3 regions of the Rubrivivax sp. JA1026 genome follow, and region 1 is predicted to be linked to each of the others. Evidence: predicted binding sites of a transcription regulator. Region 1 holds the regulator's gene; each other region holds the start of a gene.
The links. Region 1 encodes sigma-54, which starts transcription at its own class of promoters, with help from an activator protein. Its sites were predicted from a motif close to TGGCANGNAANCTGCTTT; they were not measured.
Positions count from the first base shown of each region.

Region 2: G5B56_RS04985 (P-II family nitrogen regulator) is a predicted target of sigma-54. The motif match lies at 1,649-1,666, and genes of this name have one in related genera.
Region 3: G5B56_RS19790 (PEP-CTERM sorting domain-containing protein) is a predicted target of sigma-54. The motif match lies at 1,190-1,207, and genes of this name have one in related genera.

Region 1 is NZ_JAALCQ010000007.1:193,166-196,434, reverse strand. Features, by position in the region: gene G5B56_RS13500 (class I SAM-dependent RNA methyltransferase) at 1-1,082, opposite strand, end outside; gene G5B56_RS13495 (RNA polymerase factor sigma-54) at 1,290-2,792, opposite strand; gene lptB (LPS export ABC transporter ATP-binding protein) at 2,803-3,269, opposite strand, start outside.
Region 2 is NZ_JAALCQ010000002.1:279,470-282,738, forward strand. Features, by position in the region: gene G5B56_RS04980 (ammonium transporter) at 1-1,047, opposite strand, end outside; gene G5B56_RS04985 (P-II family nitrogen regulator) at 1,086-1,424, opposite strand; gene G5B56_RS04990 (YifB family Mg chelatase-like AAA ATPase) at 1,827-3,269, shown strand, end outside.
Region 3 is NZ_JAALCQ010000002.1:119,362-122,630, forward strand. Features, by position in the region: gene G5B56_RS04245 (SpoVR family protein) at 1-304, shown strand, start outside; gene G5B56_RS19790 (PEP-CTERM sorting domain-containing protein) at 358-1,116, opposite strand; gene G5B56_RS04255 (FAD-binding oxidoreductase) at 1,326-2,744, opposite strand; gene G5B56_RS04260 (3-deoxy-7-phosphoheptulonate synthase) at 2,825-3,269, opposite strand, start outside.

The DNA of each region.
Region 1 (3,269 bases):
GCGTAGCGGCGTTTCCAGTGCGCGGCCAGCGCGCCGAAGAACTCGGCCGACGAGCCGCCGCCGTCGAAGCCTTCACGCGCGCCGCCGGGCGCGTCGCCGCGGGCGCTGCCGCTGCCCTTGGGCGCGATGCGCTCGCCGTACGGCGGGTTGAGCATCAGCGTGCCGCGTTCGGCCGGCGCCGGGCGCTGCAGCGCGTCGGCAGTCTTGAAGGCGATGGCCTGGCCGACGCCGGCGTTGGCGGCATTGCGCGCCGCGAAGTCGGTCATGCGAAAGCTCACGTCGCCGGCGAAGACCTCGACCGCAGGCGCGTGCACACGTTCGCGCGCGGCCTGCTGCAGCTCGCGCCAGGCACCGAGCTGGTCGCGGAAGGGCAGCAGGCGCTCGAAGGCGAAACGGCGCTTGATGCCCGGGGCGATGCCGCAGGCGATCTGCGCGGCCTCGATGGCGATCGTGCCGGCGCCGCAGCAGGGGTCGAGCAGCGCGCCGTCCTCCTCGCGGCCCTGCCAGCCGGCGGCGGCCAGCATCGCCGCGGCCAGCGTCTCCTTCAGCGGCGCCTCGCCCTTGACGCCACCGGCGCGTTCGTCGCGCCAGCCGCGCTTGAACAGCGCCTCGCCCGAGGTGTCGGCGTACAGCGTCGCGTGCTCGGGGCCGACGTACAGCTGCAGCGACAGGTCGGGGTGGCGGGTGTCGACGCTGGGGCGTTCGCCGCTCGTTTCGCGCAGCTGGTCGCAGACGGCGTCCTTCACGCGCAGCGTCGCGAAGTTCAGGCTCTTCAGCGGCGAACGCTGCGCCGCGACGTCGACACGCAGCGTCTGGCGCGGCGTGATCCAGTCGTCCCAGCGCACGCGGCGCGCGAGTTCGTAGAGCTCGTGCTCGTCGCGGTAGGGGCCGTCGATCAGCGGCCACAGCACACGCTGGGCGAGCCGGCTCTCCAGGTTCAGCGCCATCGCGGCGCGGGCGTCGCCGTCGACGAAGACGCCGCCGCGCACGGCCTCGGTGCGGCAGCCGGTGATGCGGGCGGCCTCGTCGGCCAGCAGCGGCTCGACGCCACCGGCGCAGGGAAGGAACAGGGAGACGGTCATGACGGCGGCGCGACGGACGAAAGCGCTGGACTGTAGTCCAGCTGCGGCGGCGGCGGCGGCGCGTTGTGGCGGAGGACGCGGAGGACGGGGTCAGGTCTCGCGAGACCTGACCCCGGGCTGCCCGGGCTGCCTCAGCTGCGGCGGCGGCGCGTCGCGGCGGAGGACGGGGTCAGGTCCTGCGGGACCTGACCCCGGGCTGTGGTCGCGTCAGATCGCCCGGCGCAGCGAGGCCGGCGCGATCTTCAGCGCCTCGCGGTACTTGGCGACGGTGCGGCGCGCGACCTGGATGCCCTGCTCCTCGAGCATCTGCGACAGCTGGCTGTCCGACAGCGGCTTGCTGGCGTCCTCGGCCGAGACGAGCTGCTGGATCAGCGCCCTCACCGCGGTGCTCGACGCGTTGCCGCCGGCCTCGGTGTTCAGCGAGCTGCCGAAGAAGTACTTCAGCTCGAAGGTGCCCTGCGGCGTGGCCATGTACTTGGCCGTCGTCACGCGCGAGATCGTGCTCTCGTGCAGGCCCAGCTCGTCGGCGATCTCGCGCAGCACCAGCGGCTTCATCGCGATCGCGCCGTGCGTGAAGAAACCCTTCTGGCGCTCGACGATGGCCTTGGACACACGCAGGATGGTGTCGAAACGCTGCTGGATGTTCTTCATGAACCAGCGCGCCTCCTGCAGCCGCGACGACAGCCCGCCGGCGCCGTTGCGCTGGCCGCGGATCGCCTGGGCGTAGAGGTCGTTGATGCGCAGCTTGGGCATCACGTCCGGGTTCAGCAGCACCTTGAAGCCGCGCCCCGACTTCTGGACGATGACGTCGGGCACGATGATGTTCGACTCGGCCGGCGCGAACGGCCGCCCCGGCTTGGGCTCGCAGGCGACGATCAGTGCCTGCGCTTGGCGCAGCAGGTCCTCGCCGGCGCCGGTGGCGGCGGTCAGCTTCTTCACGTCGCGCCGGGCCAGCAGCTCCAGCGAGTGCTCGCAGATGCGGATCGCGACCTCGCGCGCCTCGCAGCGCGGCGTCGTGCGCAGTTGCAGCACCAGGCACTCGGACAGCGAACGTGCGCCGACGCCGGTCGGCTCCAGGCTCTGCAGCCAGCGCAGCGCGCACTGCAGGCGGTCGGCCAGGGCCTCGCGCTGCTCCTCGTCGTCCAGGTCCAGCATGTCGGCCAGGCGCGCGGCGATGTCCTCCAGCGGGTCGGCGAGGTAGCCGTCGTCGTCCAGCGACTCGATCAGCACGTGCAGTGCCGCAGCGTCCTCGGCCGACAGCCGCATGCCGGCGATCTGGCGCCGCAGGTGGTCCTGCAGCGTGCCGGCGCCGGCGCGGCGCTCCTGCGGGTCGAGGTCGTCGTCGCTTTCGGGCGCGGCCGCGGCCGGGGTCTCGCGGATGCCGTCGAAGTCGTCGCGCTCGGTGCCGTTCTCCCAGTCCTCGCGTTCGGTGGTGCCGAACTCGGCGGCGTCGACCTCGGCCGGTGCCGGCTCGGCGGCACCGTCGCCGTCGTCACGCTCGGCGACGCGGTCGACGGTGGCACGTTCGGCCGGCGGGTCGAACGGTGTCGCCGCGTCCTCGTCCATCTCCAGGAACGGGTTCTGCTCGAGCATCTGCTCGACTTCCTGGTGCAGCTCCAGCGTCGACAGCTGCAGCAGCCGGATCGACTGCTGCAGCTGCGGCGTCAGCGCCAGATGCTGCGACAGGCGGACTTGGAGGGAGGGCTTCATCGGCCGCGCGTCACATCTTGAAATGCTCGCCGAGGTAGACCTTGCGCACCTCGGCGTTCTCGACGATCGCCTGCGGCGTGCCTTCGGTGAGCACGCTGCCTTCGCTGATGATGTAGGCGCGGTCGCAGATGCCCAGCGTCTCGCGCACGTTGTGGTCGGTGATCAGCACCCCGATGCCGCGCGACTTGAGGAAGGCGATGATGCGCTGGATCTCGATGACGGCGATCGGGTCGACGCCGGCAAAGGGCTCGTCGAGCAGGATGAAACGCGGCTGCGTGGCCAGCGACCGGGCGATCTCGACGCGGCGGCGCTCGCCGCCGGACAGCGCCGGCGCCGGCGAGTCGCGCAGCTTCTCGATCGACAGGTCGTGCAGCAGCTTGTCCAGCAGCTCCTGGATCTGCGCCGGCTTCAGCGGCCGGCCGTCCGGGCCCTGCTGCAGCTCGAGCACGGCGCGGATGTTCTCCTCGACGGTCAGCT
Region 2 (3,269 bases), on a different contig from region 1:
GGCACCCAGCATCGAGGCCTTGCCCTTCATCAGCGCTTCGCCGATGCACCAGGCCAGCACCGCGGCGGCGGTGGCGGAGAAGGTGTTCAGGAAGGCCAGCGCGGCGCTGTTGCCGGCTTCGAGGGCCGAGCCGGCGTTGAAGCCGAACCAGCCGACCCACAGCAGCGAGGCACCGACCATCGTCAGCGTCAGGTTGTGCGGGGCCATGGCTTCCTTGCCGTAGCCGATGCGCTTGCCGATCATGTAGGCGCCGACCAGGCCGGCGACGGCGGCGTTGATGTGCACCACGGTGCCGCCGGCGAAGTCCAGCGCGCCCCACTGCCACAGCATGCCGGCCTTGGCGTTCATCGCTTCGACGACTTCAGGGCCGGTGTAGGCGTCCGGGCCCATCCAGTACCAGACCATGTGGGCGATCGGCGTGTAGCTGAAGGTGAACCACAGCACCATGAACAGCAGCACGGCGGAGAACTTCACGCGTTCGGCGAACGCGCCGACGATCAGCCCGCAGGTGATGGCCGCGAACGTGGCCTGGAAGGCGACGAACACGATCTCGGGGATCACGACGCCCTTGCTGAAGGTCGCGCCCATCGCGAACGCGCCGGTCGCGGGGTCGAAGACGCCCTTCAGGAACAGCCGGTCGAAGCCGCCGATGAAGGCGTTGCCCTCGGTGAAGGCCAGGCTGTAGCCGTAGACGACCCACAGCACGGTGATCAGCGAGAAGGTGACGAACACCTGCATCAGCACCGACAGCATGTTCTTGCTGCGCACCAGGCCGCCGTAGAACAGCGCCAGGCCGGGGATCGACATCATGATCACCAGCAGCGTGGCGACGAGCATCCAGCTGACGTCACCCTTGTTGGGCACCGGAGCGGCCACCTCGGCGGCGGCTTCGGCGACTGCGGAGGCGGCTTCGGCGGGGGCCGCGGCCACGGCGGAGACGGCGTCGGAGGCGGCAGCGGCGGCCGAGGCGGCATCCTGTGCCAGCGCCACGTCCACCGAGCCGAGGAGCGCGAGCCCCACGGCCAGGATCGAGAGCAGTTTCTTCATGATGGGGTGGTTTCTCTGGTTGGTCTCGGGTCGCGCCTTCAGAGGGCGTCGGAGCCGGTCTCGCCGGTCCGGATGCGAACCACCTGCTCGAGCGAGCTGACGAAGATCTTGCCGTCACCGATCTTGCCGGTGCGGGCAGCGCCTTCGATCGCCTCGATGACGCGGTCGACGATGGCCTCGTCGACGGCGGCCTCGATCTTCACCTTGGGCAGGAAGTCGACGACGTACTCGGCGCCGCGGTAGAGCTCGGTGTGGCCCTTCTGGCGCCCGAAGCCTTTCACCTCGGTCACGGTGATGCCCTGAACGCCGATGCCGCTGAGGGCCTCGCGCACTTCATCGAGCTTGAATGGTTTGACGATCGCGGTCACCATCTTCATGGTCGGTCCTCTGGTTCCTCTAGGGTTGCGTGTGCCCGCCCGCCGACGGCGCGCCGGAGCGCGACGTGCGGACGTGGCCGGCCTTGGCGACGGGGATGTGCTTCGGCACCGGATGCGCGCGGCCCGTTGCCTGCACCGCGGGAGTCGCTGCGGTGTCGGGGCCGGCCGGGATCAGTCTCTTCATGAGGGGCTGCAGTGCGGAGGTGACGAGTGCCGCAGCCGCTACTGCAGCTTCCATGCCAGTCGCTACAAAAGGTGACTGCACCGTCGAGGCGGGGCCGCCACCGCCGGCAGCGTGTGCACGCGCCCGTGCATCCCTCTTTTGGTGCACTCCTTTGGTGCGGTCCCGGCCCCCCGTGCGCGCCCGGCACGGGCCGGACAATCGCCGCCGGGAGGTGGACGATGAGCCTGGCGGTCGTGATGAGCCGCGCGCTCGACGGGCTGGACGCGCCGGCGGTGCACGTCGAGGTGCAGCTCGCCAACGGCCTGCCGAGCTTCACGCTGGTGGGCCTGGCCGACACCGAGGTCAAGGAGTCGCGCGAGCGAGTGCGTGCCGCGCTGCAGTCCAGCGGTTTTTCGTTCCCGCACAACCGCCGCATCACCGTCAACCTGGCGCCGGCCGACCTGCCCAAGGAGTCCGGACGCTTCGACCTGCCGATCGCGCTGGGCATCCTGGCCGCCGACGGCCAGCTCGACGCGCCGCGGCTGGCGGCCTGCGAGTTCGCCGGCGAGCTGTCGCTGGCCGGCGAGCTGCGCCCGGTGCGCGGCGCGCTGGCCCTGGCGCTGGCCGCCCGGCGCGACGGCGGCGGCCGCACGCTGGTGCTGCCGGCGGCCAGCGCCGGCAGCGCGGCGCGTGTCGCCGGGCTCGACGTGCGCGGCGCGGCGACGCTGCTCGAGGTCGTGCAGGCGCTGCTGCCCGGCGAGGCCGCCGAGCCGTTGCCGCCGGCGCTGCCGCCGCCGGCCGAGCCCGGCGAGGCGCCGCCCGACCTGCGCGACGTGCGTGGCCAGGCCGCGGCCAAGCGCGCGCTGGAGATCGCCGCGGCCGGCCAGCACTCGCTGCTGCTCGTCGGCCCGCCGGGAGCCGGCAAGTCGATGCTGGCCGCGCGCCTGCCGGGCTTGCTGCCGCCGATGGACGACGACGAGGCGCTGGTCGCCGCCGCGCTGCAGGGGCTGGCGCCGCAGGCGCTCGACGGCGCGGGTTTCGGCCGCCGCCCGGTGCGCTCGCCGCACCACAGCGCCAGCGCGGTGGCCCTGGTCGGCGGCGGCTCGCCGCCGCGGCCCGGCGAGATATCGCTGGCCCACGGCGGCGTGCTGTTCCTCGACGAGACGCCCGAGTTCCCGCGTGCGGCACTGGAGGCGCTGCGCGAGCCGCTGGAGACCGGGCGCATCACGATCTCGCGCGCGGCGCGCCAGGCGCAGTTTCCGGCGCGTTTCCAGCTCGTCGCGGCGCTGAACCCCTGCCCCTGCGGCTGGCTCGGCGCTTTCGCCGCCACCGGCCGCGCCTGCCGCTGCAGTGCCGACGCGGTGGCGCGTTACCAGGGCCGGCTGTCGGGGCCGCTGCTGGACCGCATCGACCTGCAGATCGAGGTGCCCGCGGTGCGGCCTGCCGAGCTGATGGCCGCGCCCGACGGCGAGGCCACGGCGGTGGTCGCCGCCCGTGTGGCCGCGGCGCGCCAGCGTCAGTTGGACCGCCAGGGCGAGCCCAACGGCCTGCTCGACGCCGCGCGCACCGACGCCTGCTGCGCCGCCGAGCCGGCCGCACGGCGCTTCCTGCAGGCCGCGGCCGAGAAGCTGGGCTGGTCGGGCCGGCGGCTGCACCGCACGCTGCGCGTCGCGCGCACGATC
Region 3 (3,269 bases), on a different contig from region 1:
GCAGAACGAGCTGGAGATCAGCGCCATCCACGACGAAGCCGGCTACCGGCGTGTGCGCGAGGCGCTGTCGCACCAGTACGACCTCGGCACGCGCGAGCCCAACATCCAGGTCTGGAACGTCAACCTGCGCGGTGACCGCTCGCTGGCGCTGCGCCACTTCCAGCACAACGACCGGCCGCTGCACGACAGCGCTGCCGAGGTGCTGAAACACGTCGCGCGGCTCTGGGGCTTCGCGGTGCACCTGGAGAGCGTCAACACGCGCGGCGACGTCACCAAGCGCTGGAACGTGCCGGCGCCGGCCTGAAACGACGAAGCCCCTTGCGGGGCTTCGTGTCGTGGAGGGCCTGGCGGGCCGTCTCAGTGGCTGCGCCGACGGCGCGTGCCGGCGACGGCCAGCAGCGCCAGGCCGCCCAGGGCCAGCGTGCCGGGTTCGGGCACGTCGTAGCTGAGCTTGTCCCAGTAGACGTCGTAGGCCGTGCTGCGGCCGTGGTTGTAGCTCTGGATGATCGCGTTGGCGATCGCCGTCGTGCCCGGGGCGACGTAGGCGTGCGACGCGAACAGCGCGCCGGCGCCGTCGAACACCTCGTACAGGAAGCTGCCGCCGCCGCCCAGCGTGATCGACAGCGTGTACCACTGGTCGAAGGCGTCACCGACGGCCACCACCGGAACCGTCCAGGAGCCCGGCTCGTTGCTGTCCCAGAAGCGGAAGCCGCCGGACGCGAACTCGATGATCGGATAGGCGCTGACCGCACCGGCGGTGTTGATGCCCGTGCCCCACAGGCCGGCCCAGCGTCCGCCGTAGCTGGCCGCTTCTTCGTCGATCCAGAGCTGCGCGCTCAGCTTGTAGGTGTCGGGCGCCAGGTCGTACTTGCGGCCTTGCGTGGCGTAGAAGTCCGCGGTGGCGCCGGCCGGGTTGGTCGTCACCTTGAGGCGGTTCTCGCCGTCGAACTCGGCGCTCTCGAAGGCCGCCGGCGCTGCGCGGTCGACGTACCAGACGCCGGGCGCGCGCGACCCGGTCACGACGGTGTCGAAGTCCAGGGTCACCGTGGCCGCCTGGGCGCTGACGGCCGACAGGGCCAGCACGCCGGCCGTGGCCGCCCACTTGATCGCGAACATTGAGGTTCCTCCGTAGTTTTGACGCGTTATCCGCAGAAGGCGATCGGGACGATCGCCGTGTTGCGGCGAATCGTTAGCAATTCGTGCGCCAAACTAGGGATATCTGCAAAAGTCTTTATTTGACAAAGACTTGCGCGCCTCTTGGGGAGGTTTGGAAACAACCTTGTCAGATATCTCGACAGTCTCTCGGCCGGTATCGAACGAGGCGTTCAGTTCCTGAATATCTTTCCCGGATTGAGTATTTGAAATGGATCAAGCGCCTGCTTGATCGCGCGCATCAGCGCAATGCCGCCGGCGCCGGCTTCCTCTTCCAGGAACGCCATCTTGTGCAGCCCGATGCCGTGTTCGCCGCTGCAGGTGCCTTCCATCGCGATCGCCCGGCGCACCATGCGTTCGCTCATCGCTTCGGCGGTCGCGCGCTCGGCGGCGTCGCCGTCGCGCACCAGGTAGGCGAGGTGGAAGTTGCCGTCGCCGACGTGGCCGACGATGTAGTAGGGCAGGCCGCTGGCCTCGGCGTCGGCCACCGAGGCTTCGACGATCTCGGCCAGGCGCGAGATCGGCACGCAGGTGTCGGTCGTCACCGAGCGTGTGCCCGGGTGCTGCTGCAGGCCGGCGAAGTAGGCGCGGTGGCGTGCGGCCCAGAGGCGGCTGCGCTCCTCGGGCGTGTCGGCCCACTCGAAGTCCTCGCCGCCCAGCTCGGCGGCGATGGCCTGCACGGTCTCGGCCTGTTCCTTGACGCCGGCCGGGCTGCCGTGGAACTCCATCAGCAGCATCGGCGCCTCGCGCAGCGCGAGCCCCGACTGGCGATTCACCGCGCGCACCGCGTTGACGTCCAGCAGCTCGCAGCGTGCGATCGGCACGCCGAGCTGGATGGTCTGGATCGTCGTGCGCACCGCCGACGCGACGTCGGGGAAGTGGCAGACCGCGGCGCTGACGGCCTCCGGCAGCGGGACCAGGCGCACCGTCAGTTCGGTGATCACGCCCAGCGTGCCTTCGCTGCCGACGAACAGCCGCGTCAGGTCGTAACCGGCGGCCGACTTGCGGGCGCGTGTGCCGGTGTGCACGAGCTCGCCGCGGCCGGTGACGACGGTCAGCGCCAGCACGTTCTCGCGCATCGTGCCGTAGCGCACGGCGTTCGTGCCGCTGGCGCGTGTCGCGGCCATGCCGCCGAGCGACGCGTTGGCGCCCGGGTCGACCGGGAAGAACAGGCCCAGTGAACGCAGCTCGGCGTTGAGCTGCTCGCGCGTGACGCCGGCCTCGACGGTGGCCGTCAGGTCGTCGGCGTCGATGCGCAGGATGCGTGTCAGACGCGAGACGTCGACGCTGAGCCCGCCCTGCACGGCCAGCAGATGGCCTTCGAGCGACGAGCCGGTGCCGTACGGGATGACCGGCACGCGGTGCTCGCCGGCCAGGCGCACGACCGCGGCAACCTCGTCGCTGCTCTCGCAGAACACGACCGCGTCGGGCGGCGTCACGGGGAAGGGCGACTCGTCACGGCCGTGCTGCAGGCGCACTGCCTCGGTGGTGCTGCAGCGCTCGCCGAAGCGTGTGCGCAGCGCGGCCAGCAGCGTCTCGGGCAGCGGGCGACGCGCCGCCTGGGCGGCGGCATCGTGGGGGACAGCGCTCATGACCAACTCCTCGCACGCGGCCGGCGCCGCAGCGTCATCGCCTGGGCGGGGCATTCTAGGAGGCCGGTCAGGCGCCGACCTCAGGCCTTGCGCCGCGCGCGAACCGCGGCCGCCAGGCCGTCGAGCACGCCGACCGAGTCGTCCCAGCCGATGCAGGCGTCGGTGATGCTCACGCCGTACTCCAGCGCCGACGCGCGGTCCTTGCCGGCGCTGAACTTCTGCGCCCCGGGCTTCAGGTGGCTCTCGACCATCACGCCGAAGATGCAGCGGTTGCCGGCGGCGATCTGGCCGCCGACGTCGCGCATCACGTCGATCTGGCGCTGGTGCTGCTTGCTGCTGTTGGCGTGGCTGGCGTCGATCATCAGCCGGCACGGCAGCTTGGTCGCCTCGATCTCGGCGCAGGCCGCGGCGACGCTGGCGGCGTCGTAGTTCGGCGCCTTGCCGCCGCGCAGGATGACGTGGCAGTCCTTGTTGCCGCGGGTCTCGACGATCGCCACCTGGCCGTTCTTGTGCACCGACAGGAAG